DNA from 3 places in the Oceanimonas sp. MB9 genome. Region 2 is predicted to be linked to each of the others. Evidence: predicted binding sites of a transcription regulator. Region 2 holds the regulator's gene; each other region holds the start of a gene.
The links. The regulator sigma-54, encoded in region 2, starts transcription at its own class of promoters, with help from an activator protein. The targets are predictions, from matches to a motif close to TGGCACNGTTTTNGCTT.
Positions count from the first base shown of each region.

Region 1: a site for sigma-54 is predicted at 8,842-8,858, ahead of flhA (flagellar biosynthesis protein FlhA). Genes of this name have one in related genera too.
Region 3: a site for sigma-54 is predicted at 3,326-3,342, ahead of flgA (flagellar basal body P-ring formation chaperone FlgA). Genes of this name have one in related genera too.

Region 1 is NZ_VFBE01000005.1:569,702-580,089, reverse strand. Features, by position in the region: gene OJHNALOF_RS05940 (chemotaxis response regulator protein-glutamate methylesterase) at 1-438, opposite strand, end outside; gene OJHNALOF_RS05935 (chemotaxis protein CheA) at 467-2,467, opposite strand; gene OJHNALOF_RS05930 (protein phosphatase CheZ) at 2,477-3,217, opposite strand; gene cheY (chemotaxis response regulator CheY) at 3,228-3,611, opposite strand; gene OJHNALOF_RS05920 (RNA polymerase sigma factor FliA) at 3,738-4,454, opposite strand; gene OJHNALOF_RS05915 (MinD/ParA family protein) at 4,444-5,286, opposite strand; gene flhF (flagellar biosynthesis protein FlhF) at 5,321-6,688, opposite strand; gene flhA (flagellar biosynthesis protein FlhA) at 6,703-8,805, opposite strand; gene flhB (flagellar biosynthesis protein FlhB) at 8,944-10,077, opposite strand; gene fliR (flagellar biosynthetic protein FliR) at 10,079-10,388, opposite strand, start outside.
Region 2 is NZ_VFBE01000008.1:45,718-56,105, forward strand. Features, by position in the region: gene rapZ (RNase adapter RapZ) at 1-586, opposite strand, end outside; gene ptsN (PTS IIA-like nitrogen regulatory protein PtsN) at 597-1,043, opposite strand; gene hpf (ribosome hibernation promoting factor) at 1,046-1,333, opposite strand; gene OJHNALOF_RS11035 (RNA polymerase factor sigma-54) at 1,358-2,794, opposite strand; gene lptB (LPS export ABC transporter ATP-binding protein) at 2,838-3,563, opposite strand; gene lptA (lipopolysaccharide transport periplasmic protein LptA) at 3,566-4,087, opposite strand; gene lptC (LPS export ABC transporter periplasmic protein LptC) at 4,056-4,604, opposite strand; gene kdsC (3-deoxy-manno-octulosonate-8-phosphatase KdsC) at 4,601-5,155, opposite strand; gene OJHNALOF_RS11060 (KpsF/GutQ family sugar-phosphate isomerase) at 5,152-6,126, opposite strand; gene mlaF (phospholipid ABC transporter ATP-binding protein MlaF) at 6,305-7,105, shown strand; gene mlaE (lipid asymmetry maintenance ABC transporter permease subunit MlaE) at 7,095-7,874, shown strand; gene mlaD (outer membrane lipid asymmetry maintenance protein MlaD) at 7,881-8,354, shown strand; gene mlaC (phospholipid-binding protein MlaC) at 8,377-9,012, shown strand; gene OJHNALOF_RS11085 (lipid asymmetry maintenance protein MlaB) at 9,009-9,293, shown strand; gene OJHNALOF_RS11090 (BolA family protein) at 9,280-9,540, shown strand; gene murA (UDP-N-acetylglucosamine 1-carboxyvinyltransferase) at 9,552-10,388, shown strand, end outside.
Region 3 is NZ_VFBE01000005.1:508,765-519,152, reverse strand. Features, by position in the region: gene OJHNALOF_RS05675 (flagellar hook assembly protein FlgD) at 1-587, opposite strand, end outside; gene flgC (flagellar basal body rod protein FlgC) at 594-1,013, opposite strand; gene flgB (flagellar basal body rod protein FlgB) at 1,010-1,411, opposite strand; gene OJHNALOF_RS05660 (protein-glutamate O-methyltransferase CheR) at 1,545-2,366, opposite strand; gene OJHNALOF_RS05655 (chemotaxis protein CheV) at 2,387-3,301, opposite strand; gene flgA (flagellar basal body P-ring formation chaperone FlgA) at 3,534-4,142, shown strand; gene flgM (flagellar biosynthesis anti-sigma factor FlgM) at 4,211-4,528, shown strand; gene flgN (flagellar export chaperone FlgN) at 4,528-4,941, shown strand; gene OJHNALOF_RS05635 (LPP20 family lipoprotein) at 5,046-5,447, opposite strand; gene OJHNALOF_RS05630 (FlgO family outer membrane protein) at 5,437-6,174, opposite strand; gene OJHNALOF_RS05625 (flagellar assembly protein T N-terminal domain-containing protein) at 6,340-7,476, shown strand; tRNA gene OJHNALOF_RS05620 (tRNA-Arg) at 7,553-7,627, shown strand; gene OJHNALOF_RS05615 (SDR family oxidoreductase) at 7,691-8,521, shown strand; gene OJHNALOF_RS05610 (TraB/GumN family protein) at 8,580-9,419, shown strand; gene OJHNALOF_RS05605 (DUF3149 domain-containing protein) at 9,501-9,650, shown strand; gene smrA (DNA endonuclease SmrA) at 9,764-10,345, shown strand; gene OJHNALOF_RS05595 (carboxypeptidase M32) at 10,368-10,388, shown strand, end outside.

The DNA of each region.
Region 1 (10,388 bases), on a different contig from region 2:
GGGTGGCGGGGCCGAAGCCGGTCGCGAAGCAAGCCGCGGACGGCGACGGGCAATGGCCCGCACCCGTTGCTGCAACTGTAAAATGGCTTCTTCCTTGCTGCGGGCGATGTCTTCAAAGCGCTTGGGCAGAAAGTCCATGGCACCGGCCTCCAGCGCTTCCAGGGTGGCCCGGGCGCCTTCGTGGGTGAGGGAAGAAAACATCAGCACCGGCGTGGGCGTATCCTTCATGATTTCACGCACCGCACTGATGCCGTCCATCACCGGCATTTCTATGTCCATGGTGATCACATCCGGCCGCAGCATTTTGGCCTTGTTGATGGCTTCTCTGCCATCGGCGGCGGTGTCGATCACCTCAATCAGCGGATCCTGTGCCAGGATCTCGCTTACCCGTCGGCGAAAGAAACCGGAGTCATCCACCACCAGAACCCGAATAGTCATTATCGTTGTCGTGCTCCCTGTTATGGCGTCAGGCGTAGCGACGCGCGTAGGCCTTGATCAGGCCGGCAATGTCCAGGATCAGGGCGATGCCACCGTCACTGGTAATGGTGGCGCCGGCCATGCCGGGGGTACCGTGCAGCAGCTGATCCAGTGGTTTGATCACCACCTCTTCCTGGCCGATGAGGCCGTCCACCACAAAACCCACCTGCTGGTTGCCGATCATCACGATCACCACGTGTCCCTTTTGCTTGCGCTCGCGCCGAGCGCCCCGCAGCAGCCAGTCCTGCAGATAAAACAGTGGAATGGCCTTGTTGCGCACCACCACGGTGAGCTGGCCGTCCACCATGCTGGTTTTGGTCAGATCCAGGTGGAAGATTTCATTGACGTTGGTCAGCGGCAGGGCAAAGGTCTGACTGCCCACCACCACCATCAGGGTCGGCAGAATCGCCAGGGTCAGCGGCACCTTGATCTGCAGCCGGGTACCCTTGCCTTTTTCCGAGTCGATAAAGATGGAGCCGTTGACCGAGGTTATGCCGGTCTTGACCACGTCCATGCCCACGCCCCGGCCGGACACATCGGTGATTTCACTCTTGGTGGAAAAACCCGGGGCAAAAATCAGGTTGTAGGCCTCGTTGTCGCTCATGCGGGCGGCACCGTCGGCGTCGAGAATGCCCCGCTGCATGGCGATGCCCTTGAGTTTTTCCGGATCCATGCCGGCACCGTCGTCTTCAATGCCGAGCAGAATATGATCGCCTTCCTGGGATGCGGTCAGGCGAATGATGCCCTTGCGCGGCTTGCCGGCGGCTTCTCGTTGTTCGGGCGCTTCAATGCCGTGATCGCAGGAATTGCGCACCAAATGCACCAGGGGATCGGCCAGGGCCTCGACCAGGTTCTTGTCGAGATCGGTCTCTTCGCCGGACATTTCCAGCTCGATCTCCTTGTTCAGGCTGCGGGCCAGATCCCGTACCACTCGCGGAAAACGGCCAAACACCTTCTTGATGGGCTGCATGCGGGTCTTCATCACCGCCCCCTGCAGATCTCCGGTGACCGCATCCAAATTGGTGACCGCCTTGGTGATATCCTCGTTTTCGTGACCCGACTGCAGGCTGAGCAGACGGTTACGCACCAGCACCAGCTCACCCACCATGTTCATGATGCTGTCCAGGGTTCTGGTATCGACTCGCACCGTGGTGTCGGCGGGAGGCGGTTGATGGGCCGCGGCCTTGGGAGCCGGCTCCGGCCGCGCCGCCGGGGCGGCTGGGGCGACGGCAGGTTCGACCCCGGCCGCCCCGGTCGGGCCCTTGCCGGCCCCGTGCAGTTGATCGAGCAGGGCCTCGAATTCGCCGTCGTCGATCAGATCGTCGTCCTGTCCAAGGGGTCCGGCCGCCTCGGTATGAGCCGGTTCGTCCTCGGCCGCAGGCGGCGTTTGAGGCAGGCCACCGTGTTTGCCGGCCCCATGCAGTTGATCGAGCAGGGCTTCAAACTCGTCATCGGTAATGTCGTCATGGTCGGCCTCGCTCTGGGGCTGGCTCAGCTCGTCCAGCATGCGCTGATATTCCTGCTCACCGAGGCCGTCGATGCCTTTCGCCACCGGTGCCGGCTCGGCTGTGTTGGACTGAGGCGGGGTTTCGCCCGGCTGTTCGGGCCCGCAATAAAACTCCAGCTCCTCAAGCAGGACCGGATTCGCCGGGGTCGGCTCCTGGCGGCTCTGAATTTCGCTGAACATGCCGTTGACCGTATCCAACGCCCGCAGAATCACATCCATCAGCTCCGAGGTAACACGGCGCTGGCCGGTTCGCAGAATGTCGAACACGTTTTCGGCCTTGTGGCAGGTATCCACCAGGGCGGTCAGCGACAGAAAACCGGCGCCTCCCTTGACGGTGTGAAAACCGCGAAAAATGGCGTTGAGCAGATCCTTGTCGTCGGGCCGGCGCTCCAGGGTCACCAGCTGCTCCGACAGCTGCTCAAGGATCTCCGATGCTTCCACCAGAAAGTCCTGCAGAATATCCTCGTCTACCTCAAAGCCCATGCTTGCTCCTTAAAATCCCAGGCTGGACAGCAGATCATCCACTTCGTCCTGATCCGAGACCACGTCATTGCGCTGCTCTTTATTGATGATGGGGCCTTCCGCCTCAATGGCCGAGGCGCTGCCGGTGACGGTGGCGGGCTCGACACCGGGCAGGCGACCAAACACCGACAAAATTTCCACCAGCTTGGCTTCCACTTCCTGCACCAGCTTGATCACTCGGCGAATCACCTGACCGGTTAGATCCTGGTAATCCTGGGCCATCAGGATCTCGGTAAGCAACTGGCGCAGTCTGTCGGCATCCTGCTCGGAATCCCGGAGAAAGTCGTCCAGTTGATGACAAAGTTCCTTGAACTTGTTGAGTTCCAGCTGCCGTTGCATCAGCCCGCGCCAGCCCGGCATCACCTGCTGAATACGATCGTTTAGCCGGTCTGCAATGGGCAGGCTGGCCTCAACCGCATCCATGGTACGATTGGCCGCCTTGTCGGTCATGTCGATGACATAATTGAGCCGTTCCCGAGCATCAGGAATATCGGTCTGCGCCAGCTCCGGCAGCCGAGGATCGGTACGAAACTCCTGCAGGGCGTCGTGCAGCTGACGGGTCAGCTGGCCCACCTGGTCCAGCAGCGCATCTGCGTGCGGCATGCAGACATCGGTCATCAGCCGGTCGGCGCCGGCCTGATCGCCCCGCTCCAGCAGCGCCACCAGCTCTCTGGCCTGCTCCAGACTGATGAGTCCTTGTTGTTGTGTCATGGCAATGCCCTTATCCGATGCGCTCAAAAACCTTCTCGAGTTTTTCCTTGAGAGTGGCGGCGGTAAAGGGCTTGACCACGTAACCGTTCACGCCGGCCTGCGCGGCGGTGATGATTTGCTCGCGCTTGGCTTCGGCGGTCACCATCAGCACCGGCAGGTGTCTGAGCTTGTCGTCGGCGCGAATGGCCCTGAGCAGATCAATGCCCTGCATGCCGGGCATGTTCCAGTCGGTCACCACAAAGTCAAAATCCCCACTCTTGAGCATGGGCAAAGCCGTGGTGCCGTCGTCCGCCTCGTGGGTATTGTTAAAGCCCAGATCCCTGAGCAAATTTTTTATAATCCTGCGCATGGTGGAAAAATCATCCACGATGAGGATTTTCATGTTTTTGTCCAACCGATTCCTCCTGTCCGCTGAGCCAATCAGCGCTGACCATGAAAACGTGCCACCGGGTTAAATCGGCAGCCGCGCCGGCTTCTTGAGCCGAATATCAGGTTTTTACGCCGAAAGCCGCGAAAAATGTCATTGTTGCCAATCTTTTAAGCGGGAACGAAGCCGCAGCATGGCCTGACTGTGGATCTGGCTCACCCTCGACTCGGAAACCGACAGGATCTCCCCGATTTCCCGCAAGTTCAGTTCTTCATCGTAATAAAGCGACAGCACCAGGGCTTCCCGCTCCGGCAGTGTTTTAATGCCGTCGGCGAGGGCGCGCTGAAACCGGTCTCTGGCCATACCGGCAAAGGGGCTGCCGGTATGTACGGCCGGATCGGCCTGGTATTCCACTCCCTGCTCAAATTCATCCATTTCCAGCAGCTTGCCGTGATTTACGTCGGCCAGCATGGTGTGATACTGGGTCAGCGACACCCCCAGCTCGTCGGCGATTTCCCGATCCTGGGCCGGGCGGCCCTCACGGCGCTGAATGGCATGCATGGCCTCGGCAATCTGGCGACCGTTGCGGTGCACCGAACGCGGCACCCAGTCGCCCCGGCGAATTTCATCCAGCATGGCGCCACGAATGCGAATGCCAGCAAAGGTCTCAAAACTGGCGCCCTTGGACGCATCAAAGCTTTTCGCCGCCTCCAGCAGCCCCACCATGCCCGACTGCACCAGATCGTCGAGCTGAACGCTGTCGGGCAGGCGCGCCAGCAAATGCTGGGCAATGCGCCGCACCAGGGCGGCGTGCCGCTCCACCAGGCCCTGGCTGTTGTGCCGGGCGTAGGCCTGCGCCTTAATCACCATGGGCATCCTGCTCAGCCACCGGATTGGCGAGCAGCCTCTCTACAAAAAATTGCAGGTGTCCCTGGGCCCGGTGCGGTGTGGGCCAGGTCAGGGCCTTGGTGGCCAGGGCACGAATGGCGATGGCCGACGGCGCCTTGGGGTACTGGTTCACCACCAGGGTCTGGCGCCGCACCGCCATGCGCAGGTTACCGTCAAAGGGAATGCAGGACACCAGTTCCAGGGAGGCGTCGAGAAACTTGTCGGTAACCCGGGTCAGCTTGGCGAACAGCTCCATGCCTTCTCGCTGGCTGCGCACCATGTTGGCCACAATCTTGAAACGGAAGACACCGTGCTCCCGGGACAACAGCTTGATCAGCGCATAGGCGTCGGTGATCGAGGTGGGCTCGTCGCACACCACCACCAGCACCTCCTGGGACGCCCGGGAAAAACTGAGCACCATGTCGGAAATGCCGGCGGCGGTGTCCACCAGCAGCACATCCACCGGGGTGCGCATCTCGCTGAAGGCCCGAATCAGGCTGACATGCTCCAGGGGTGACAGCTCGGTCATCGACTGGTTGCCGGAAGTGGCGGGAATAATGCGAATGCCCTGTGGACCCTCCACCATGATGTCGTCGAGGCTGCACTCTCCCCGCAACACATGGGACAGGTTGCGCCGCACGCGAATGCCCAGCAGCACATCCACGTTGGCCAGCCCCAGATCCGCATCCAGCACCATTACCCGCTTGCCCTGTGCCGCCATGGCCGAGGCCAGATTGAGGGTGATATTGGTCTTGCCCACCCCGCCCTTGCCCCCGGTGACGGCGATCACCTGCACTCTGTTCATTTTGCTCATAAGCCGCAGTCCGCTTGCCTGGTCCTGAAACCAATTAGTCATAGAAACGCGCATCCTCATCGTCTGCGTCGGAAGCGGCCCAGTAGTAGGGCTCTTCCTGCTGCTGTTCCACTCGGCCCAGGGCCTGGCGAACCAGCTCCTCGGCCTTGGCCAGACGCAGGTCTTCCGGCACCCGCTGACCGTCGGTGACATAACTGATGGGCAGGCTGTTCTGAATGCTGATGTCGAGCACGTCGCCCAGCGACAGGCTTTCGTCCAGCTTGGTCATAATGCAGCCGGCCAGGGGAATGCGGCGAAAATGCTCCACCGCCTCCTGCAGCACCCGGCGCTGGGCGGTGGCCGGCAGCACCAGGTAATTACGAATACGAATCTGGCGATCCCCCACCAGGGTGTCGAGTTGCTCGTTGAGGCGCATGTCCCGCTGGCCCATGCCGGCGGTGTCAATCAGCACCAGACGGCGATGACGCAGCTGATACAGGGCCTGCGCCAACTCTTCGTAGGTGCGCGCCTGCTTGACCGCCACGCCCATGATTCGGCCATAGGTCTGCAGTTGCTCGTGGGCGCCGATGCGATAGTGATCCGTGGTGATCAACGCCAGCTGATCGGCACCATGACGGGCGGCAAACCGCGCCGCCAGTTTGGCGATGGTGGTGGTTTTGCCCACCCCGGTGGGACCGAGCAGGGCCACGGCACCGCCCTGGCGCATGATTTCGTCTTCGCCGGTCACCAGCAGCTCGTTGAGCGCCGCTTCAATCTGGGTCCAGGCCTCGTGGGGGGCGGCGCTTTCGTGTACCCGCATGGCCAGCATGTCGGCAAAGCCGTCGCTGAAGCCCAGCTGCCTGAGCTGCTTGATCACCATGGCCCGCACCGGCTCGCGCCGCTCCACTTCCTGCCACATCAGCCCCGACACCTGGTGCTCCAGCAGCCGGCGAATGCTGGCAATTTCCTGGCGCATGGCGTTCAGCTCCTTGTCTTTGGAACTTTCCTTTTGACGGCTGTCACGGCTGCCCTTGCCACCGCCGGCAAACAGTGACGACGGCCGGTTGAGCACCGGCTCCCGGCGCTTCTCGGGCTGGCCCCAGTCCACCTGTTCGGCCAGGGTTTTGGGGGAAGGGTCGCGTTTGCCCCGGCTGAGCAGGGCCTGCAGGGAGTCGGCCTGCTGCTGACTACTGAGCGGCGGTACAAACTGACGGGCCTGCGACGAAATTCTGACATTGTCGTCGGACAAGGCGCGGGGGGGGCTGTCCACCGGCGCTCCGTCGTCGTCATCCACGGCGGCGACGATTTCAATGCCGCCCGAGACCTTCTTGTTGGACATGATCACCGCATCGGGCCCGAGCACTTCCTTGACTTCGGCCAGGGCGGCCCGCATGTCCTTGGCAAAAAACCGTTTAATCTTCATTCAGTCTCCCCCCGCTACTGCTGTCCGACCGAGGCTACGATGCGGATCTGACGATCGTCCGGCACTTCCTGATAAGACAGCACCCGCAGACTGGGAATGGTATGTTTCACAAAGCGCGCCAGGGTGGTACGCAACATGCCCGAGGTCAGCAATATCGCCGGCTGACCTTCCAGCTCCTGGTTGGCGGCGGCCTGGGACAGGGACTGCTGCATGCGCTCCGCCAGTCCCGGCTCTATGCCGCTCCCTTGTGCGCCACCGGCCTGCAAAGAGTTTTGCAAAATCTGTTCCAACTCTGGCGCCAGGGTGATGACCGGCAGTTCCCGCTCGGTGCCGGCAATCTCCTGCACCAGGAACCGCCGCAGGGCGATTCGGCAGGCGGCGGTCAGCACTTCAGGATCCTGACTCTTGGGGGCGTACTCGGTCAGGGTCTGCAGTATGGTGCGCATGTCACGAATGGACACGCCTTCGTTCAGCAGGCTCTGCAGCACCTTGGTGACCAGGGCCAGACTCAGGGTATTGGGCACCAGGCCTTCCACCAGCTTGGGCTGACTGCGACCTATCTGATCGATCAGGTTCTGCACTTCTTCATGACCCAGCAGTACGGCGGCGCTGTTGGTCAGCAGCTGGCTGAGATGGGTCGCCACCACGGTCGCGGCATCCACCACGGTGTAACCCAGGCTCTGGGCGTGCTCTATCTGATCCCGGGCAATCCAGGTGGCTTCCAGGCCAAAGGCCGGATCCCGAGTATCGATGCCCTGCAGAGGGCCGAACACCTGGCCCGGGTTGATGGCCAGCTCCCGCTCGGGATAGATGTCGGCGAGCCCCGAGCTGACCCCCATCAGGGTGATCTGATACTGGTTGGGGCCCAGCTCCAGGTTGTCGCGAATGTGCACGGCGGGAATGAGAAAGCCCAACTCCTGGGACAACTTCTTGCGTACCCCCTTGATACGACTGAGCAGCTCGCCGCCCTGGGACACATCCACCAGGCTGATCAGCCGGTAGCCCACTTCCAGGCCGATGGTATCCACCTGCACCACGTCGTCCCAGCTCAACTCGCGGCTTTCGCTGCCGCCGGCCACCGCCGGCGGCTGGGCCGCGGCTTCCTGCTGTTGCTGTGCACGCTCGCCCTGGCGCTTGTGCATCCACCAGGCACCAAAGGCAGACAACCCACCCAGCAGTAAGAAGGCAAAATGGGGCATGCCCGGCACCAGCCCCATGGCGATCAGAATGCCGGCGGCGATGGCAAGGGAGCGCGGGTTGTCAAAAAGCTGACCCAGCATGGCCTGGCCCATGTCTTCCCGCGTGTTTTGCCGCGTCACGATAATGGCGGCGGCAATGGACAACAGCAACGAGGGGATCTGCGCCACCAGGCCATCACCTATGGTGAGCAGGGTATAAACCCGGGCGGCATCGCCAAAGGACAGCTGGTGCTGGGCCATGCCGATAATGAAACCGCCGATGATATTGATAAAGAGGATCATGATGCCGGCAATGGCATCCCCCTTAACGAATTTTGACGCACCGTCCATGGAGCCGTAGAAGTCCGCCTCCCGCGTGACCTCTTCCCGGCGGGTACGGGCTTCATCCTGATTGATCAGGCCGGCGTTGAGATCGGCATCGATGGCCATCTGTTTGCCGGGCATGGCATCCAGGGTAAAACGGGCACTCACTTCGGAAATACGTCCGGCGCCCTTGGTCACCACCGCGAAGTTGATGATCATCAGGATCAGAAAAACGATAAGGCCGACCGCATAGTTGCCGCCGATCACCACGGAGCCAAAGGCCTCGATCACGTTACCGGCGGCATTGCCGCCCTGGTGACCTTCCAGCAGCACCACGCGAGTGGACGCCACGTTCAGTGCCAGCCTGAGCAGGGTGGCCACCAGCAGCACGGTGGGAAAGGCGGCAAAGTCGAGGGGGCGCTGGGTGTAAACCGCCACCAGCAGTACCACCAGGGCCAGGGAGATATTGAAGGAAAACAGCACATCCAGCATCAGGGCCGGAATGGGCAACACCACCATGGCGAGCGCCGCCAGCACCAGCAGCGGCGTACCCATGCCCTTGTTGACCCACCTGGACCACTGTTTTGCCTGTGAAAGCCTCGCCCTTAACTCCATGACACTCGCTGACGTTCAAAAATCATGGTGGTTGACATGCAAAAAACAAACCAACTTAAATCAACAGCCAGAGGGGGAGATGTCATGGACTGAAGCCACAGGAGTCTCGCTTCCTTGTGGCTTCAGCCTTGCGGTGCTTTATACCCGGTACTCATCAGGGATGGGCAAATCGTCCTTGAGCGGTACCGGCTTGTTGCCCTGCCCCTTGCGCCAGGCGTTAAGCTGGAACACATAGGCCAGGATCTGGGCCACGGCCACAAACAGGCCATCGGGAATTTCCCGATCGAGCTTGGTGGAGAAGTACACCGCCCGGGCCAGGGCCGGCGACGAAATCACCGGCACCTGATACTCCCGGGCCACTTCCCGAATCTTGAGGGCGACTTCATCCAGCCCCTTGGCCACCACCACGGGGGCCGCACCGGGCTTGTCCTTGTCATAACGCAGGGCCACCGAGAAATGGGTCGGGTTGACCACCACCACGTCGGCGGTGGGCACTTCGGCCATCATGCGGCGATTGGCCATTTCCTGCTGCAGCCGGCGAATACGGCTTTTCACCTCGGGTTTGCCCTCGGTGTTCTTGTATTCGTCCTTGACCTCCTGCAGCGTCATTTTCAGCTGACGAGTGTGGTTCCACACCTGAAAGGGCACATCGATGGCGACGATGGGCAACAGCGCCAGGCACAGTGCCAGTCCCATCCACAGCAACAGCTCCAGGGCGTCCTTCATGGCCAGGTTCAGGGTTTCGCCGCTGAGGCGCAGAATATGGTCGAACTGGCTCCACAGCAGCCAGATCGCGATGGTGGCAATAAACACCACCTTGGCAATGGACTTCAGCAGCTCGACCAGCGCCTGTACGCCAAACATGCGCTTGAGGCCGTTCACCGGGCTGAGACGACTGAATTTTGGCATCATTGCCTGGGTGCTGAAGTTAAAGCCCCCTAGCAGGCTGTTGCCCACCAGGGCCGCCACCAGCACCACGGCAAACATGCCCAGTAACGGCCACATCAGCCCGCCAATGGCCTCGGCCAGCGCCGGCATCATGGTAGCCGGATCGAAAATGGCCGCCCGCTCCAGCCGAAAACTCTGCTCAAACACCATGGACAACGCCGCCCCGAGCGCATCCCCCAGCATCAGCAGGGCGGCGGCGGCACTGAGCAGCACCGCCGCCGTGCCCAGCTCCTTGGAACGGGGAATCTGGCCTTTTTCCCGCGCCTGCCGAAGGCGCTGCTCCGTGGGCTGTTCCGTTCTTTCCTGGCCGTCCGACTCTGCCATGTCAGCCTCCCTCGCAGGTCAGTCTCAGGGTGTCACACATCACCTGCTGCATGCGCAGCCATTGATTTTCGAAATGATCCATAAAGCCGCCCAGGGTCAGCCACATGATAAACAGGCCGCATACCATGCTGATGGCAAAGCCCACGCTGAAGATATTGAGCTGGGGGGCGGCCCGGGTCATGACCCCGAAACTGAAGTTGATCAGCAGCATGGCCACGATGGCCGACAGCGACATGGCCACCGCCGCCTGAAACAACAGTGTCAGCAAACCGGCGAGGTTCTGCCAGTCGCCGACCGTCAGCCCACTGACG
Region 2 (10,388 bases):
CGGCAATCCAGTGGGGGTTGGGCAGAAAACGGGCGTCAAACACGAAGTCGGCGTCCTTGGAAACGCCGTATTTGTAGCCAAAGGACTCGAACACCCAGTTCAATTCCTTTTCTTTCTTGCCGAGGATGCGTTCGCGAATGATTTCGCTGAGATCGTGAATGCTTAAGGACGAGGTATCGATGCGCAGGTCCGCGTCCGACGACAGTGGCGCCAGCAGATGAGTTTCTTCGCGAATGGCCTCGTCCAGGGTCAGGCTGTGGCGGGACAGCGGATGCAGCCGGCGAGTGTCCCCAAAACGGCGGATCAGCACTGAATTGTCGGCGTCGATAAAGATGCTGGAAGGCTGAACGTCATCCATGGCTCGCACCTCGGCCAGAAAGGCTTCCAGCTGCTCGGCACTGTCGGGCAGGTTGCGTACGTCTATGCTTACCGCCACCGCTCCGGGTTTGTCCCGGCGCAGCCGCACCAGCTCAGGCAGCAGCGCCACCGGCAGGTTGTCGACGCAGTAATGGCCGAGATCTTCAAGTACCCGTAAGGCCACGGTTTTGCCCGAACCGGAACGGCCACTGACGATCACCAGCTGCATCTTGCTATCCTCAGGCTGAAATCATGATTTGATAGAGTTCCTCATCGCTGCCGGCCTGACGTAATTGCCGGCACACCTGCTTGTTACTCAGTTTCTCGGCGATCAGCGACAGGGTCTTGAGGTGTTGCTTGCATTCCTGCTCCGGTACCAGCAGGGCAAACACCAGGCCCACCGGCTGGTTGTCGATGGCGTCGAATTCCACCGGCTCGGCAAAGGTAAGCAGTACGGCAGTCGCCTTGTTGTCATCACTGATCCGGCCGTGAGGAATGGCGATGCCATTGCCGATGCCGGTACTGCCCATTTTCTCTCGGGCCAGCAGACAGTCAAAAAGCGGCTGGCTGCCGATATTGAGATGTTCGGCAGCCAGCTCGCTGATAATTTCCAGAGCACGTTTTTTGCTCGTGCAGGGGACTGCACTGCGGGTGCAGCCCCTGCTGAGTATGTCGGCGACTTCCATGGTTATTTTTGCTTGAGTTTTTCTTTGTGTTTGATGATTTGACGATCCAGCTTGTCGATGAGGCTGTCGATGGCCGCATACATGTTTTCATGCTGGGAGTTGGCAAACAGCTCGCCGCCGGTGACGTTCAGCTTGGCTTCGGCGATTTGCTGCATTTTTTCCACATTAAGGATGACGTGCGCATTGGTGATGTGATCGAAATGGCGTTCCAGCCGGGTAAACTTGCTGTTCACATAATCACGCAGGGCATCGGTGATCTCGACATGGTGTCCGGTCAGATTTATTTGCATAACGTCTTCCTTCTGTCGTTGCCTTTAAACCAGGCGTTTGCGCTGATTGGAAGGGGGAATGGCCAGTGATTCCCTGTACTTGGCGATGGTTCGCCTGGCCACCTTGATCCCCTGGTCGGCCAGCAGCTGGGCAATTTTGCTGTCGCTCAGCGGCTTGGCCGGGTTTTCGGCCCCGACCAGCTTCTTGATCAGGGCGCGAATTGCCGTGGACGAACACTCACCCCCGTCGTCGGTGCCCACATGACTGGAGAAGAAATACTTGAGTTCAAACACGCCACGGGGGCTGTGCATGAACTTCTGTGTGGTCACCCGGGAGATGGTGGATTCGTGCATCTCCACCGCTTCCGCCACATGGTTCAGCACCATGGGCTTCATGGCCTCTTCTCCATATTCAAAGAATGCCTGTTGTTGTTCAACAATACAATTGGCAACCTTGAGCAGGGTCTCATTTCGGCTTTCAAGGCTCTTGAGAAACCACTTGGCGTCCTGCAGGTGATTGCGAATAAACTGGCCGTCCTCGCTGTTGCGGGGCTTGCTGGCCAGGGCCGCGTAGGTCTGGTTGAGCCGTATCTTGGGCATGGCCTCGGGGTTGAGTTCCACCACCCAGACCCCGCTGCGCTTGGTGACCACCACATCGGGAATGACGTATTCGGAGTTACCCTGAATAATGCTGCTGCCGGGGCGGGGCTCCAGTTGCTGAATCAGCGCCAGCACTTCCCTGAGCTCGTCTTCCTTGAGCTTGGTCTTGCGCTGCAGGCTGCGGTAGTCACGGTTGCCGAGCAGGTCCATGTGCTGGGCCAGCAAGGCGCGGGCTTCACTCAGCCAGGGTGTGTCGGGCGGATACTGCTCTAGCTGAATGCACAGGCATTCCTGCACGCTGCGGGCGGCCACGCCGATGGGATCGAAGTGCTGAATACGCTTGAGCACTGCTTCCACTTCGTCGGCTTCGATACCGAGCTCCTGGGCCGATACCGCTTCCAGCAGATCGTCGATACCGGCGGTGAGGTAGCCGGCGTCGTCGACGGCATCGATTATGGCCATGGCGATGGCCTGATCGGTGTCACTGAAAGGGGTCAGATTCATCTGCCAGATCAGGTAGTCCTGCAGGCTCTCGGTGGTTTCACCCTGGTAAACGCTGTCTTCCAGCCCTTCCGGCAGGCCGGCGCCGCCGCTGACCGGAGAGGCGGTGTAAACCTCCTCCCAGCTGGTGTCCATGGGCAAGTCTTCGGACAGCTGGTTGCGCTCCATGGCGGTGTCGGCGGCCATCTGCTCTTCGTTGCGGTTGTCGGCCACCTTGACGCTGTCGGCTTCCTCCTGCTCCAGCAGGGGGTTGCTGTCCAGCGCCTGCTGAATTTCCTGCTGCAGCTCCATGCTGGACAGCTGCAACAGGCGAATGGCCTGCTGCAGCTGGGGCGTCATGGTCAGCTGCTGGCCCAGACGTAACTGAAGAGTCGGCTTCATGTATGCAAACGTCCTTCCATATCAACCGCGGGTTGCGGTGCCTTCAGAGGCTGAATTGTTCGCCGAGATAAACCTTTTTGACCTGCTCGTTGGCGAGGATTTCCGTCGGTGTGCCGGCGGCGATGCGGTGCCCATGACTGACAATATAGGCCTTTTCGCACACGTCCAGGGTCTCGCGTACATTGTGATCGGTGATCAGTACGCCCAGTCCTCTGTCCCTGAGGTGCAGAATGATTTTCTTGATGTCTATCACCGAAATGGGATCCACGCCGGCAAAGGGTTCGTCGAGCAGAATAAAGCGCGGATCCGCCGCCAGCGCCCGGGCGATCTCAACCCGCCGCCGTTCGCCGCCGGACAGACTCATTCCCAGGCTGTCGCGAATATGGGTAATGTTGAATTCTTCCAGCAGCTGTTCCATTTTCTCGCTGCGGCCGTCGGCATTCAGATCCTTGCGGGTCTGCAGCACCGCCATCAGGTTGTCGGCAACGCTCAGGCGGCGAAAAATCGAGGCCTCCTGGGGCAGGTAGCCAATGCCGGAGCGGGCGCGCACGTGCATGGGCTCGTGACTGATATCCTGGCCGTCGATGGTGATGCTGCCGGCGTCCCGCTGGACCAGGCCTACAATCATGTAAAAGGAGGTGGTCTTGCCGGCACCGTTGGGGCCGAGCAGACCCACGATCTGACCGGTGTTCACGGTCAGGCTGACGTCGGCCACCACTTTGCGGCCCTTGTAGCTTTTCTGCAGGCCGCGCGCTTTCAGTATCGCCATGCTCAGTTCTTGTCCTGCTCGTCGAAATTCTGCACCTGCTCGGGCAGGAAGATGGTGGTGACCCTGTCCTTGCCGCCCTGGCTTTCGGCCTCCATCTGCTCCTTGTCGATAAAGTAGCGAATACGGTAGCCGGTGACGATGTTGTCATCCTGCTTGAGCTTGGCGTCCCGAATCAGGGTGATGGTGCGGGCGCGCATGTCGTAGTGAATTTCCCGCGCCTCGGCATGCACCGGCTTGCCGTTGTTGAGGATCTGCTCGTAGGTGGCCGGACTGCCCTTGGCGGTCATCGACTGCAGGCCCTGTTCATTGCGGATCACCACCAGCTGGTCGGCGCGCACGTCTATGCTGCCCTGCTTGACCACTACCTTGTCGATAAAGGTGACCTTGTCATCGGCCAGCTCTACCAGTTGACGGCCCGCGTCTATGGTCACCGGCTGGCGAAAGTCGCTGTCCCTGGCCTGGGCCTGACCCAGGCCGAGCAGGCCGCCAAGACTAAGGATTGAAATAAGTTGCCCGGGTTTCATTCAGTAATTCCACCGTTTGTTGATCAAGCTCGCCCAGCACACCCAGCCCCTCGGCCTGGTATTGCGGACTTTGCAGCCGCACCTGCCGGTTGGAGCGCAGCTGGTTATTGATAAAGTCCAGTTCCAGATATTCGGTGGTCAGGGTTTCCACCAGGGCATCCGGTTGCAGCCCATTGCCCACGACATTGCCGGTCAGCACGGCATTGTCGCCGGTATTGATGGTGCCGTCATCACCGCGGAGCCGCCACTGGGGCTGGCCATCGGGGGAATAGAGCAAGATAACAGGTTTTTTCATCAGGGTCATGGACAGGGGCTCGTAGTACTCGGCGTACTCCGCCTGCATGCCCCGGTAGGGCAGCCCCAGCCGGTTGTACTGCACGCTGGCCAGGTTGGTGGCGACGAAATCGGGCTGGTAATCCTGCGGGTTTACCGGCGCTTCGGTATCGTTGCGAAACCACTGCCAGCTGGCCAGCGCAATGATGAACAGGGCGCCAAACAGCCAGGTCTGGCGGCTCATACGCTCATGCCCTCGGCCTGCTCCAGCCGGCCGCGGGCCGCCAGCAGCAGATCGCACAGTTCGCGCACCGCACCCCGGCCACCGGCAGTGCGGGTCGTGTAATCGGCCCGCTGCAGCACCAGCGGGTGGGCATCGGCCACCGCTACCCCCAGGCCGCAGTCCTGCATCACCGGCAGATCCACCACGTCGTCGCCGATATAGGCCACCTGTTGTGGCGTGAGCCCGAGGCGCTCAAGCAGCTCGCCGTAACTGTGCATCTTGTCACTCTGGCCCTGATAGACATGGCGCACGCTCAGTGAAGCCATGCGTTCACTGACGATGCGTGAGCTGCGCCCGGTGATCACCGCCACTTCGATGCCGGCATTGAGCAATGCCTTGATGCCAAAGCCGTCCCGCGTGGAAAAGCCCTTGTATTCCTCGCCGTCGTTACCGATATAGATCATGCCATCGGACAAGACGCCGTCCACGTCACAAATCAGCAGGCGAATGTCTTTCAGCCGGCGCCAGACGTCCTTGGTCACGGCGCCATAGAGGGTTTGTACCGTCATCAGATCACTCCCGCGCGTAGTAAATCGTGCATGTTAAAGGCCCCGATCGGGCGCTGGTCATCATCCAGCACCAGCAGGCCGCTGATTTTTTTCTCTTCCATCAGTTTGACCGCTTCCGCCGCCAGCATGCCGGCGGGCACAGTGGTGCAGCTGCGGGTCATGACCTGCGCGATGCGAGTGTTGTGCACGTCAACCTTGTGGTCCAGGGTGCGGCGCAGGTCTCCGTCAGTATAGATGCCGGCCAGCCGGCCTTCGCCATCGACCACGGCGGTAAAGCCCATGCCGCTGCGGCCGATCTCCAGCAGCGCCTCGATGATCAGGGTGTCGAGGCCCACTCGGGGCACCCGCTCGTCCTTGTGCATGATATCGGCCACTCGCAGCAGCAGCCGCTTGCCCAGGGCGCCGCCCGGGTGGCTGAGGGCGAAGTCGTCGGCGGTAAAGCCGCGGGCCTCCAGCAGCGCCACCGCCAGGGCGTCACCCATGGCCAGGGTGGCGGTGGTGCTGGCGGTGGGGGCCAGTCCCAGCGGGCAGGCTTCCTGCTCGACCCGAGTGCACAGGTGCACATCCGCTTCCCGGGCCATGGTGGACTCGGGCTTGCCGGTCATGCACACCAGCTTCATGCCCCGGCGCTTGAGCACCGGCAGCAGGGCGATGATTTCCTCGCTTTCACCGGAGTTGGACAGGGCCAGCACCAGGTCCCGGCTGTCGATCATGCCCAGGTCGCCGTGACTGGCTTCGCCCGGATGCACAAAAAACGCCGGGGTGCCGGTGCTGGCCAGGGTGGCGGCAATCTTGTGGGCGATATGGCCGGACTTGCCCATGCCGGTCACGATGACCTTGCCCTGGCAGTGAAACATCAGCCGGCAGGCATGGTTGAAGGATTCATCCAGATATTGATAAAGGCCGTCGATGGCCGCCTTTTCAATATCGAGAACGCGTTGGGCGGTGCTACGATAATCAAATTCTGCTGACATGGGGTTCTCCGCTTCAGGGGCGGCGCCATTATAGAAAAGCCCGCGCCGAGAAGCGACCGGCATGATGCCTGCAGGGGCAGGATTTGGGTGGACAGGGGGTGGCGCAAATTCACCGTCATGCGGTTGCCGATATTCGGCCGAACCCATACAATCCTTTCTTTTTTACGGGGAAGCGAGTGTGAGCCAGAGCCTTGTCGAGATACGGGATCTTTGCTTCAGCCACGGTGATCGTCCTCTCTATGAGGGCATCAACCTGGAAATTCCGCGTGGAAAGATCACCGCCATCATGGGCCCCAGCGGTATCGGCAAGACCACCTTGCTGCGGCTGATCGGCGGTCAGATCAAGCCCGACAGCGGCGAAGTGCTGTTCGACGGCGAGTCGATTCCGTCCCTGGGCCGCAACCGGCTGTATCAGCTGCGCCGGCGCATGGGCATGCTGTTTCAGAGCGGCGCCCTGTTTACCGGCCTGTCGGTGTTTGACAATGTCGCCTTTCCATTGCGAGAGCACAGCGGCCTGCCGGAAGCCATGATCCATACCCTGGTGATGATGAAGCTGGAAGCGGTGGGGCTGCGTGGCGCCGCTCATCTGCTGCCGTCCGAGCTGTCTGGCGGCATGGCCCGGCGCGCGGCGCTGGCACGCAGCATCGCCCTGGATCCGGAGCTCATCATGTATGACGAGCCCTTTGCCGGCCAGGACCCCATCAGCATGGGGGTGCTGGTCAAGCTGATTTCCGAACTCAACCGGGCCCAGCAACTCACCTCTATTGTGGTGACCCACGACGTCGACGAGGTGATGACCATCGCCGATTACGCCTACATCATCGCCAACAAGAAGGTGATAGCGGCGGGCACGCCCGAGGAGCTGAAACGGCACGAGGATCCCCAGGTGGTGCAGTTTCTGCGCGGCAATGCCGACGGCCCGGTGCCGTTTCATTATCCTGCCCCCGATTACAGGGAGTCACTGACCTATGTTGATTGAGGTGATTGGCCGGCTGGGCCGGCAGGGTGTTTCCGGCCTGACCGCCCTGGGCCGGGCCGGGCTGATGCTGACCCACGCTTTGCTGGGGCGGCCCGAGCCGAAAAAGCATTTTCCGCTGCTGGTGCAGCAGTTGCATGTGGTCGGTGTGCAGTCGGTGCTGATCATTCTGGTGTCGGGGCTGTTTATCGGCATGGTGCTGGCGCTGCAGGGCTACAACGTGCTGGTGGACTTCGGTGCCGAAGGCAGCCTGGGTCCCCTGGTATCGCTGTCGCTGCTGCGGGAGCTGGGCCCGGTGGTGACCGCGCTGTTGTTTGCCGGCAGGGCCGGTTCGGCGCTGACCGCCGAGCTGGGCCTGATGAAGGCAACCGAGCAGCTCTCCAGCCTGGAAATGATGGGGGTGGATCCGCTGCGCCGGGTGGTGGCCCCCCGGTTCTGGGCCGGCTTTATCAGCATGCCGCTGCTGGCGTTTCTGTTCAGCATGGTCGGCATCTGGGGCGCCAAGCTGGTAGGGGTAGACTGGTTGGGCGTGGACGAGGGCGGCTTCTGGTCCGCCATGCAGGCGGCGGTCGACTGGCAACAGGACATCATGCAGGGCTTTGTAAAGAGTCTGGTGTTCGCCCTGGTGGTGACCTGGATTGCCCTGTTTAACGGAGTGGATGCCAGGCCCACGGCGGCCGGCATCAGTCAGGCGACCACCCGTACCGTGGTTCATTCATCTCTGGCGGTGCTGGGGCTCGATTTCGTGCTCACCGCCATCATGTTCGGGTAAGCGATAATGAAATACAGCAAACTGGAATTCAGCGTCGGCTGCTTTATGCTGGCCGGCATCGGCGCCCTGCTGCTGCTGGCGTTTAAGGTGGCGGGGGTGAGTGTCAACGGTCAGGGGGAGACCTATACCCTGTATGCCCGCTTTGACAATATCGGCGGCCTCAAGGTGCGCTCTCCCATCAAGGTGGGAGGCGTGGTGGTAGGGCGGGTGGCCGACATCAGCCTGGATGCCAAGTCCCAGGTGCCCGTGGTGACCCTGGCGGTGAACCGGGAGGCGGGGGAGTTTGCCGAGAGCAGCACCGCCGCCATTCTCACCTCCGGCCTGCTCGGCGAACAATACCTGGGCATTACTCCGGGCTTTGCCGACGAGGACATGGGCATCGGCATGCTGGCGGACGGCGACACCATCGCCGATACGCAATCCGCCCTGGTGTTGGAAGAGTTAATCGGCAAGTTTATTTATTCCATCGGTAAAGACTGAACCGGCATATTCCCGAGGAGGAATCATGAAAAAACAACTGATGTCCTGGCTGCTGGTGCTGGCCGGCCTGTTTGCGCTGCCGGCCATGGCCGCCACCGACCCCTATGTGCTGGTGGATCAGGTGGCCCAGCGCACCTTTGACCGGCTTGAGCAGGAACAGGGCGAAATCTCGTCCAACCCCGAGCACCTGCGCACCATAGTGCGGGAAGAAATGCTGCCGGCGGTGGATGTGCGCTATTCCGCCTATCGGGTGATCGGCAGCCAGCTCAAGCAGACCACCGCCGAGCAGCGTGAGCGGTTTGTTTCCGCCTTCAGCGACTACCTGGTGGTGACCTATGCCGATGCCCTGGCCGCCTACAAGGAGCAGACCGTGAACATCGGCAAGGGCCAGGCCGGCGCCGATGACAAGCAGGCCACGGTGCCGGTGACGGTGCTGGAACCGAACAAGCCCGAAATTCGCCTGGAGTTCAAGCTGCGCAAAAACAGCAATACCGGCGAGTGGAAGGTATTTGACATGATTGCCGAAGGCATCAGCCTGCTCTCTGCCAAGCAGTCGGAGCTGAGCGGCCTGATCCGTCAGAAGGGCATCGATGCGGTAAGCAGCCAGCTGCATGAGCTGACCAGCAAGCCGGTGACCCCGCTGGAAACCGGGCAATGAAACTGACTCGAGCCCTGACCCGCGAGCAGCTGCCCGCCTGGTGGGCCGAACGAAACACGCTGTTTGCCGAGTGTTCAGCCGATCTGAGCGCCGTTGAGCGCATCGACTCGGTGGGGCTGGCGCTGCTGGTGCAGTGGAGCCAGCACTTGGCCGGCCGCGATAAGCGGCTGGCGCTGATCGCGCCGCCCGACAGTTTTTATCCCCTTGCCGATTTATACGGGGTTGCCTCGCTGTTCGAGCTGCCCAAAAACGATTCCCGGAGCCAACATGGATCTGAATAACGAAGTAGAACGCCGCCTGCGCGATGCGCTGGAGCTGGACGAGCTGTATGTAAAAAGCGAAGGTGACCACTTTCAGGTGATCGCCGTGTCCGGCATCTTTGCCGACATGAGCCGGGTCAAGCGTCAGCAGGCGATCAACGGCCCGCTGATGGATCTGATCGCCCAGAACGCCATTCACGCCTTGAGCGTCAAGACCTTTACTCCCGAGCAGTGGGCCCGGGAACGCAAATTTATCATGCCGTCCTGACAGGAGCACGAATGGACAAGTTCAAAATTCAGGGCCCTTGCCGGCTTGCCGGTGAGGTGACCATCTCCGGTGCCAAAAACGCCGCCCTGCCCATATTGTTCGGCACCCTGTTGTGTGACGAGGCGATACACCTTTCCAATGTGCCCCGGTTGAAGGACGTGGATACCACCCTGCAACTGCTGGCGACCATGGGCGTGGACGTCAAGGTCAATGGTGACGTCACCGTGCTCGCCGGCGCCGTTAACAGCCACATTGCCCCCTATGAGCTGGTACGCACCATGCGTGCCTCCATTCTGGCCCTGGGGCCGCTGGTGGCCCGTTTCGGCAAGGCCGACGTGTCCCTGCCCGGCGGCTGCGCCATCGGCGCCCGCCCGGTCAACCTGCATATTCACGGCCTGGAGCAAATGGGCGCGAAGATTCGCGTTGAAGACGGCTACATCAAGGCCCGGGTCGACGGCCGCCTGAAGGGCGCCCACATTTTGATGGACATGGTCAGTGTGACCGGTACCGAAAACCTGCTGATGGCGGCGGTGCTGGCGGAAGGCCGCACCATTATCGAAAACGCCGCCCGGGAGCCGGAAGTGGTGGATCTGGCCAACTTCCTCAACGGCCTGGGTGCCAACATTCAGGGCATTGGTCAGGACACCCTGATCATCGACGGCGTCGACGCCCTGCACGGTGGCAGTTACAGCGTGCAGCCGGATCGCATCGAAACCGGTACCTTCCTGGTGGGAGCGGCGGTCACCGGCGGTGACATCACCTGCCGCAACACCGATCCGCATCTGTTGGAAGCGGTACTGGTCAAGCTGCGGGAAGCGGGCGCCCTGGTGGAAACCGGTGCAGACTGG
Region 3 (10,388 bases), on a different contig from region 2:
ACCCGGGCAAATGCCAGGGCGCTCAGCTCTTCCCGCTGGTTGTCGACCAAGCCACTGACCTTGATGTTGTACTTGCCGGTGGGCGCCGGCTCCCCCGCCTCGTTTAATCCGTCCCAGGTGAAATTGACATTACCGCGCTGCTTACCGTCCAGGGGAATGGTACGCACCAGCTCGCCCTTTTCGTTTTCGATACGAATCAGCACATTGGTGGCGCCTTCACCGGCCACTACCACGCCATCCACCGGCTCGCTGTTGTCCCAGTAGGCCATGGCGCTTGGCACCAGTACCTTCTGCCCCACCAGGCTGGACGCCTGCAGCGCCTGACTGGAGGTCATCACCTCACTCAGCCCCGACAGCTGTTGGGTCATGTTGTTGATGCCGTCGGCGGTAGAAAAGGAGGTCATCTGGGCAATCATCTGGGAGTTGTCCGCAGGCTTGAACGGATCCTGATAGGCGAGCTGTTGAGTGAGCAGGGCAAAAAAGTCTTCCTGCTCCAGCTTGGCCCGGCTGTTGTCGGCAGCCTTTTCCGCCGGACTTTGCTCCCCCGGCCACTTCAGGCCGTTGAGGTAATCGTTATTGACCTGCATGCGTTATCACCCCTTGCCCAGCCGCAGGGTCTGCTGCAGCATTTGTTTGGCGGCGTCGGCTACCTGCACATTAGTCTGATAATTGCGCGAGGCACTCAGCATGTCGGTCATCTCTTCCACCACATTGACGTTGGGCTTGTAGATAAAGCCCTCGGCGTCGGCCAGGGGGTGATCCGGACTGAATTCCTTTTGCAGCGGCTTGTCGGTTTCCACAATGCCCATAACTTTGACACCGACGCTTTCCTGACGATCCGACAGCGCCCGGTCAAGGTCGGCGGCAAACACCGGCTTGCGGGCCCGGTAGGTCTCGTTAATGCTGGAACTGACACTGTCGGCATTGGCCAAATTACTGGCGGTGGTATTGAGACGAACCGACTGGGCACTCATGGCGCTGCCGGAAATATCAAATACTTTAAAAAGGCTCACATCGAGTCTCCTTTAATCGCTTTCATCAGGCCGGAGATCTTGCTGTTGAGAAACTCCAGCGAGGCCTGGTACTGCAAGGCGTTTTCCATGTAGCTGGTACGTTCGGTCTGCACGTCGACGGTGTTACCATCCCCGGTATCGGGCTGGGTGGGCACTCGATACTGCACCGTGCCGGGTGGCGCCAGCTCAACGGCAAAGTGCCGGCCGTTGGTGCGACTGAGGGAAAAGTTCTGCTGCCCCTGGGCCTGGCTGAGCGCAGCCTGAAAGTCCATGTCTTTTGCCTTGTAGCCCGGCGTGTCGGCATTGGCCAGGTTACCGGCCAGCAACTCGGCGCGCTCCGAGCGCGTCACCAGTGCATGCTGATGAATGCCGAAAGCCTTGTCGAAAGATATCGTCACCGCCACCTCCTGCTGCCATCGTGACCCGGTCAGCGCGACCCGGCTAATGGGTCATAACAAAGCAAAAGGTGTGCCAGTTTAATAAGGAAAAGTGCGAAAAGAGGCCGGAGCGGCGAACCCGGCCCAAATGCGGTTATTTAAGCCGGTAAATAATACCCGGGCTACAGCGAATCATCTCAAACCGGTCAGACAGGCCAGTGAGCGATTCGGACGCCCCGAGGAGCAGATAGCCCCCGGGGTTGAGGGCGCCGGCAAACTGGTTAAGGATTTTTGATTTGTTCTCGGGAGAGAAATAAATCAGTACGTTACGGCAGAAAATCACATCGAACTTGCCCAGGGGTGCATAACTGTCGAGCAGGTTGTAAGGGCGAAAGCTGACCATGTTTCTGACGCTGCCCTGCAATTGCATACGGCCGTCACTCTGGGGCGTAAAAAAACGCGTGCGCCGCTCCGGCGATAGTCCCCGGGCCAGCGACAAGCTGTCGTAAATGCCGGTTTTGCATTGCTCGAGCATGGTAGCGGAAATGTCGGTGGCAAGAATTTGCAGCCCCGGCAAGGAGCCCGGCCGCCGGGCCGCATATTCCAGTGCGGTCATGGCAATGGAGTACGGCTCCTGGCCCGAGGAGCAGGCCGCCGACCAGATCCGCAGCGACTTGCCGGGCTTGGCCAGCTCTGGAAACAGCCGCTCGCCAAGCTGTACAAAGGGGTAGGTATCACGAAACCACAGGGTTTCATTGGTGGTCATGGCATCGATGACCGCGGTCTTCAACTCCCGCTCCCGGGGCTGCATGGCCCGTTCCAATAGAAACCCCATGCTTTCCATGCCAAAACGGGTCAGCAGCGGAGACAGCCGGCTCTTGACCAGATACTGCTTGCTGCTGCCCAGCACAATGCCGGTATGGGACTCAAGAAAGCGGCAAAAGGCCGAATATTGCTCATCGGTGAAATTTTTCATCCGTGGGTTTTACACCTTGTTCAGAGCGCGTTGTTAACGGCCGTTGCCAGCTCGTCGGGATGGAACTTGGCGATGAAGTCGCTGGCGCCGACCTTTTCGACCAGGGCCTTGTTGAACACGCCGCTGAGCGACGTGTGCAGGATCACGTGCAGATCTTTGAGTGCCGGGTGGTTGCGAATTTCGGCGGTCAGAGTGTAGCCGTCCATTTCCGGCATTTCCACATCGGAGATCACCAGCGACAGCTGCTCATGAATGGACCCCTGGGCCGCCATTTCCTGCAGCTTGTTCAGGGCCTGACGTCCGTTTTCGGTGACGATGCACTCCAGCCCCAGGGCTTCCAGGGCTTTTTGCACCTGGCGCCGGGCCACCGAAGAGTCATCGGCAATCAGCACCGGCCGATGCCGGCTGGCCTTTTGATGGGACACCTGCTCCACGATGGAAGCGTTGACCTGGGTGCTGGCCGGAGAGATCTCGTCCAGGATTTTTTCCACGTCGAGAATTTCCACCAGCTCGCCGTCAATTTCGGTCACCGCCGTCATGTAATTGAATCGCCCAGCGCCCTTGGGAGGGGGCAATATGGACTCCCAGTTGACGTTGATAATGCGCTCGACCGAGTTGACCAGAAAGCCCTGCACTGAACGGTTATATTCGGAGATAATCACGAAAGAGTGCTCGGTCTGCTCGATGGGGCGGCCGCCGGTGGCCTTGCTCAGATCGATGATGGAGATGGTCTGGCCGCGAATATTGGCCACACCCCGAATCATGGGATGGCGTTGTGGCAGGTTGCTCAGCCTGGGACACTGCAGTACTTCCTTGACCTTGAAGACGTTGATGCCAAATCTTTGACGACCGTTGAGCCTGAACAGCAACAATTCCAGCCGGTTCTGACCCACCAGTTGCGTTCTTTGGTTTACCGAGTCAAGTATTCCCGCCATTCCCCTGCCTCCAGATTATTTTTATGGCATGAATTATGCAGAATTAACCTGCAATCAATAAGCTTAACACCGGCACCCGGCAAGCGCTATGCCAGTATTAATCGGCGAAGAGGGTAAGATGCTTAAGGTTTTTTTTTCACAACGACGGTGCACATGTTCCATCGGACTCTGGCTAACCCTGTCATGCGGGATGTTTTCCGGCAGTGCCGATGCTCAAAGCAACGTACACGACATGGCCCGTCAATATGCCGAAGACTATGTACGTGACTTCGTGGTGGCCGGACCCCATGACAGGGTGGAAGTCGAAGCTGCCGGCATCGATACTCGGCTGCAGCTGACCGAATGCCCGGGCATGCTGACCGCCGATATTCGCGGCAGCGGCGAAGTCAGGCGCAATACCCACGTCTACCTGCAGTGCCATGAGCAACCGGGCTGGAGCCTGTTTGTACCGGTGCGGGTGCGCATTCTCAAACCGGTGGTCACCGCCGCCGACCCTATCGCCCGCAATACCCTGCTGCAACCCGAACAACTGCAACTGAGCTACCAGGATGAAGTGCTGCTCAGGGGGGATGTCTTTGACGACATACAGGCGCTGATTGGCACCCGCAGCAAACGGGATCTGCGCCCCGGACGGCCCATTCTCGCCAGCCAGCTATGCGTGGTGTGCAAGGGCGACCGGGTGACCATAGTGGCCCAAAGCGGCGGGCTGTCGATTCGCACCGACGGCACCGCCGAGGAGGACGGCACCTTTAACGAGCGAATTCGAATTCGCAACACCCGTTCCGGTCGGGAAATTCAGGCCCGCATCAGTGAAGCCGGAGTAGTGACGGTCGGACTGTAAATTCTGCTAAAGTTGGCCAAAGGGCGGCCGATAACATGGCTGACAGCAGCTTATCAGGATTGAATATTATGGCCATCGACAAACTTCCCCCCGGATATCGCCCCGGACCTTCGGTTGGCAACAACCCCTATGCGGCCAAGAACGACACGGTCCAGGCCGACAACCGTCCCCAGGCCGTTCCGGGCCGGGACGAAGTTACCCTGACGCCGGAGGCCAAACAGCTCAGCCGCATGCAACAAAGCCTGGCGGCCTCTGGCGGCACCGACAACAGCGCCCGACTCGAAGCGCTGAAGAAAGCGATCAATGAAGGCAGTTACCAGGTCGACGCCGAGCGCCTGGCCGGTAACATCATCAATCTCGAACAAGACATAGAGTCACTGTATTAATGAGTCTTGATACGCTGCTGCAACAACAACAGGCACAGCTTGAGCGCCTGCTCGATATCACCGAGCAGGAGCTTGCGCTGATCGTTCAGCGCAAGGCGCTGGAGCTCCCCCCCCTGACCGAGCAAAAGCAACAGCTGCTGCTCGACATTCAGTCTACCGACGCCAGCCTGTGCGCTCACCCGGACGTAAGCGAGCTCACCACTACCCATCAGCCTCAGGTTGATGCCCTGCGCACCCTTATGGCCCGTTGCCGGGAGCGTAACCAGGTGGCGGAGCAGGTGTTGGAGCAATCCCTCGCCGGCACCCGCCAGCTGGCCAACATTCTGAGCCGGCTGCACGAACGCCAGAGCATGACCTACGATCAGAAAGGCCACACCAAGGGCATTAACAAGGGCACCGGTTTCAAGGTGTAATGGTCAGGCCGACCGTTGCCTATATGCCGATCACGGGTCATTCCTTCCCTTCGCGATACGCAACAACGCCGGGGCTGTCTGCCGTCCGGCAAACCGATGAGATGTTACTGTCCGTCCCGCCGCAGTTTTCGATAAAGCGCCAGATCCAGCTCCAGCTCGGTGACGTACATGTCACCGTCGGGGTAGCTGTTCACTACCCGTGCGCCCCGCACCACCCCCCGGCTGGCGCTGTTGACGGTGCCATCCTGCAATATGTGGCTGTCGAGCTGGCTGGAGCTTGAAATCATGACACCGCCCAGTTGCTCACTCAGCTCCCGGTAAGCGTCCATGCGCGAGGCGCGCATGGCGTGCAGCAGCTTCTGCTGGTAATCGGCGGGACGTTGCAAACTGATGGGCGCATACCCCACCGCATAGAGATGGTTTCGAGCGGGAGCGTCCGCCGAGCCCTGGCCGGCACAACCGGTCAGCCACAGTGATGCCAGCAGGGCAAGCAGCTTATTTCTCATAACGCTTCCTTATGTAATCGGGAATCACCGGCTGCGGACCACGGGTATCCAGCATGGCCGCCACCAGGTAGTCGGGAATAAACTGCTGGGCACTGGCCACCAGGCCGTGATCCGCCATGGAAATCAAGCGGGCATTGACCAGCCGTCCCCCCTGGGTTTCGCTGATGGTGCCGTGCAGCAGATACTGGGCATTGATGCGCCCGCTCAGCTGGCGGTGATCCCGGCTGGTGCTCACGTCCCCTTCGGGGGTAATGCGAATAAAGGGCAGCGCCTTGAAGTCCATGACCTTGAGGCCGTACTGATTCAGCTGAAACATCATGGTTTCCGACAGCAGGCGGCCGAACTCGTCCTGGCTGGTGTAGTCTTCCTGACTGACAAAGCCACTGACGGCAATGCCGGCCTGCCGGTTCATATGATGCGCCGACGACACCAGCCGGTAGGCCAGGGCCGACATGTGCTGTTGCAGCTGAGTCTGACCGCCCACCAGCGACGGTCCCGCCTCGGGCAGATAGGCGCTGCGGGTGCCGGCGCTCATGCGCATGGGCACGCCATCCTGGCTGTGACGGGGAGAACGGACGGGGGCCGGCGGTTCGCCCAGCGGCTGATGACTGACATAATGAGCCGCGTGATCGTGGGGAAGATAATGGTTCTGGCCGTCGAACCGAGGGCTTCCGGCACAGGCGGACAGCCCCAGGGCGGCGGCCAGAACAATAAGGGCTCTTGTCATCAACAGACTCCCGAACAAAAACAGAATGATTATCCTATCGGCCGCCGGCGCACCAACTTTACTCTTTCGCGCCGACGATATGCCGGTACCCGGCAAGAATTTTGCATAATTCCTGCCATCTTTGCACCGAAGCCATTCGGCTCATCATGTTACAGGAAGAACGCCGTGCCGATAAAATCCCTCGCTTCACTGCTATTGCTGTTTCCACTACTCGTTCGGGCCGACTGGTACCAGGCCGAAGGCTCGGCACCGCTCAGCCTGGGTGTCGATACCGCCCGCCAGCAGGCCCTGGAGCAAGCCCTGAGCGACGCCCTGCTGCAATCGGGGGCGTCCCTGAGCACGGTACAGTCGGCCACCAACGGTGCCTTTACCGGCCAGCAACTGGACATTTCCGCCCAGGGCGAACTGATGGATTACGTGATCCTCGACGAGCAGCGCCGTCAGGGCCGGCTGTGGCTGACGGTACGCGCCGACATCTGGCCCGGCGAACGCCGCCAGCAGGCTCAGTGCGCCAGCCGCTACCGTCCGGGCATGAGCATTACTCCCCTTACCCTGCTGCGGCCGGAGCAGGCCAGCACCGGCCAAATCTATGAACTGGGTGCGGCCGTTGCCGAACGGCTGGCGGCCAGGTTGTCGCCAAACGTCAATATTACGTCAACCCCGGCGCAAGGGCTGAGCACCGACACCGCCCTGCCCCGCAATGCCGGCCTGCGCCAGGGCGGCGATGTGCTGGCCAGCCGGCAGCAGGCCCGGCTGCTGCTCAGTGGCGTCATTGAAGATATCGGCATAGAAGACGGCCACTGGACCAAATGGACCTTTTCCGACATTCCCCGGGACTTCCGCCTGCGCGTCACCCTGGAGGATGCCCTCACCGGCGATACCCTGTTGCAGCGCCAGTATCAGACCCGCTCCAGTTGGGACTATGGCAAGCACGACAAGGTCAATGTACATGAACAGGGCTTTTGGAATTCGGGCTACGGCCAGGCGGTGACGCAGTTGCTGGACACCATTGGCCGGGATCTGACTCAGGCCCAGGCCTGCCTCAAGGCGGTGGGCAACATAGTGCAGCAGTCGGAGGAAGGCGTATTGATGGATCTGGGCCGACGGGAAGGCATTCAGGTGGGCGATCGCTTCACCCTCAGCCACCGCCGCCAGCTGACGCCCGGCTATTACGGCGAAACCCACTCCCAGGCCACCTTTGTGGTACAGCAAAGCCACGGCGACTACAGCCTGCTGAGGCCGGCCAATGCCGCAGCCGGCCGCATTCAGGTTGCTCCCGGCGACCGGCTGATACAGCTGTAAAAGCGGCTACTTAATCGGCAAACGCACGTACCGACGTTGCGCCCACGGGGGAAATTTGCAATATTGTGCCGGCCCTGTCCCCGTAGTTTAATGGATAAAACAAGCCCCTCCTAAGGGTTAGATGCAGGTTCGATTCCTGCCGGGGACGCCATCACTTCGATGTGTTCACCCCTTTTCTGCTACATTGGCTACTCCTTTATCACGGGAGCCATACATGTCCAGATCCGTTCTTATCACCGGTTGTTCTTCCGGCATTGGCCAGTGCGCCGCCCACTACCTGCAGCAGCAGGGATTTCATGTTATCGCCTCGGCACGCCATGAACAGGACGTGGCACAATTGAAACAGGATGGCCTGCCAGCGGTGCGGCTGGACCTGACCGATGACGCCAGCATCGAACGGGGCCTTGAACAAGCCCTGGCACTGACCGACGGCGAACTTTACGGCCTGTTCAACAACGGTGCCTACGGCCAGCCCGGCGCCCTGGAAGACCTGCCTACCGCCGCACTGCGCGAGCAGTTCAATACCAACCTGTTTGGCACCCACCACCTAACCCGGCTGGTGCTGCCCTTGATGCTCAACGCCGGTGAAGGCCGCATTATTCAGAACAGTTCGGTGCTGGGGCTGGTGGCCATGCAATATCGCGGCGCCTACAACGCCACCAAGTTTGCCCTGGAAGGCTATACCGACACCCTGCGCCTGGAGCTGGCGAGCACCGGGGTACATGTCAGCCTGCTGGAGCCCGGTCCCATCGAAACCCGTTTTCGTGCCAACGCCAAAACCGCCTTTTTGCGACATATCGACATGGCCCACAGCCGCCATCGCCAAGGCTATGAGCAAACCCTGGCCCGCTTGGAAAAACCCGGCCCAAGCTCACGCTACAGCCTGGGGCCGGAAGCCTGCCTGCCGCCGCTGTTGCACGCCCTGACCAGCGCCAACCCGAACATTCGCTATCCGGTCACCCGCCCCACCAAAATGCTGGGCTGGCTGCGCCGGTTGCTGAGCGACCGCGCCCTGGATCGCATGATGCTGAAGGCGGGTGGCTGATGCCAGGCCGCACGCCAAGCCCCATACTCACATCGGCACAAACCTGAGCGAGGGCATCATGAAATTCTTTATACCGCTGCTGCTATGTCTGTGGTGCGGCCAGCTCCTTGCCGCCCCCGCCCTGTGGCAGGCCACTCGGGGGGAGCAGCAGCTCTGGCTGTTTGGCTCGATACACATTGCCGATGAACGCCTCGCCACCTTGCCACCGTCACTGCTGCAAGCCCTTGAAGATAGCGAGCTGTTACTGTTGGAGGTGGATCCGCTCAAGGTCGACACCGCAGATATTGCCCACCTGCTGCAACCCGGCAGCGACTGGCCGGCCCGGCTGGGGCAGGACCTGACAAGCCGTCTGGAACAGGCCGTAACCCAACATGGCCAGCCGCATCTGCGCCGGCTACCTCCCTGGTTTGCGGCGCTGCAACTGACTCAGTTGCGGGCAGCCGAACTCGGCTTTCACAGTCGTCAGGGGGTCGATATGCGGCTGCGGCTGCGGGCCCGCCAGCAGGGCCTGCCGGTGGCCGGGCTGGAGTCGCCGGCATTGGCGATGGGCCTGTTGGCGTCACTGCAGGATCGAGGCCTTGAGCAGGACTTTGTTGCACACAGCCTGAACGAGCTGGAACAGATGCAAGGCCACCTCGACCGGCTGCTGGAAACCTGGCTGAGCGGCGACGAACAGGCCCTGCTGGCCTTGCTGCAGGAACAGCAAAGCCCGGCGTTAACCGCCTTTATCGAGGACGAACTGCTGATCCGGCGCAATCACTTGTGGCTGGAGCGCCTGGGGCAACTGGCGCCATCTCGGGCGCTGATGGTGGTGGGTGCCCTGCATCTTTATGGTGAGCGGGGTCTCATTTCAATGCTTCGCCAGGCCGGCTATACCCTGACCAGGGTCGAGGAGTAACCACTTTATTGATCAGGATCAGCATGCCCGCATGAGGTCTCGCTAGGATGCACACAAAGGCAACGCGAAAGGAGACACTCCATGGCATTCTGGCTCGATTTAATGTTTGGCAGCGATGTGGGCTTGATGTCCATGATCGTCGTTATCGCCACCGCCCTGCTGATCAGCTTTTACGCCGGCTACTTCATTTACAAGGTGATGAAGTCCGATCCCGACCAGGCCGGTCGCTAAAAAGGCGTTAACCAACGACGGAGCCCAACCTCCTCCTCCCCCGGGCTCCGTCGTTCCCCCTTTCAATTCATTGGCTTATACTGCGGCTAATCCCGAATCAAAGGAGCCGTGCCATGAGCCATTCCGACTGGTCGTCCTTTCTGGGTGAGCTGGACGGGCTTACCCCCATCAAGCAGGACACCCTGCCCGCCGGTCACCGCAACGGGCGGGACTCTGCCAGCCTGGCCGAGCGTCGCCGGGCCGCCGAAACCGAAGCCGAGGCGGCCGAAGCCGGTCTTTCCCTCGATCAGGTGGTGCTGCTGCGCCCCGATGACATCGTCAGCTACAAGAAGCCCGGCGTACAGGACGGCGTATTCAAAAAGCTGCGCCTGGGCAAATACCCCTGCGAAGCCCGACTTGATCTGCATCATCACAGCGTGGAGCGGGCCCGGGATGCCCTGCTGAACTTTATTCAGGGCTGCCTGCGCCGGGACATTCGCGCCGTGCAGGTGGTGCATGGCAAGGGCGAACGCAGCCAGCCGCCGGCTCTGCTCAAGAGCTATGTGTCCGGCTGGCTGCCGCAACTGCCGGAAGTGCTGGCCTGCCACAGTGCCCAGCGCCAGCACGGCGGCAGTGGCTGCCTTTATGTGCTGCTGCGCAAGGGCGAGCAGGCCAAACAACATACCCGCGAGCGGCTGCAAAGCCGTCAGGGCTGATCTCTTTTTCAAGGAATTTCCCATGTCATATTCCGCACTGGAG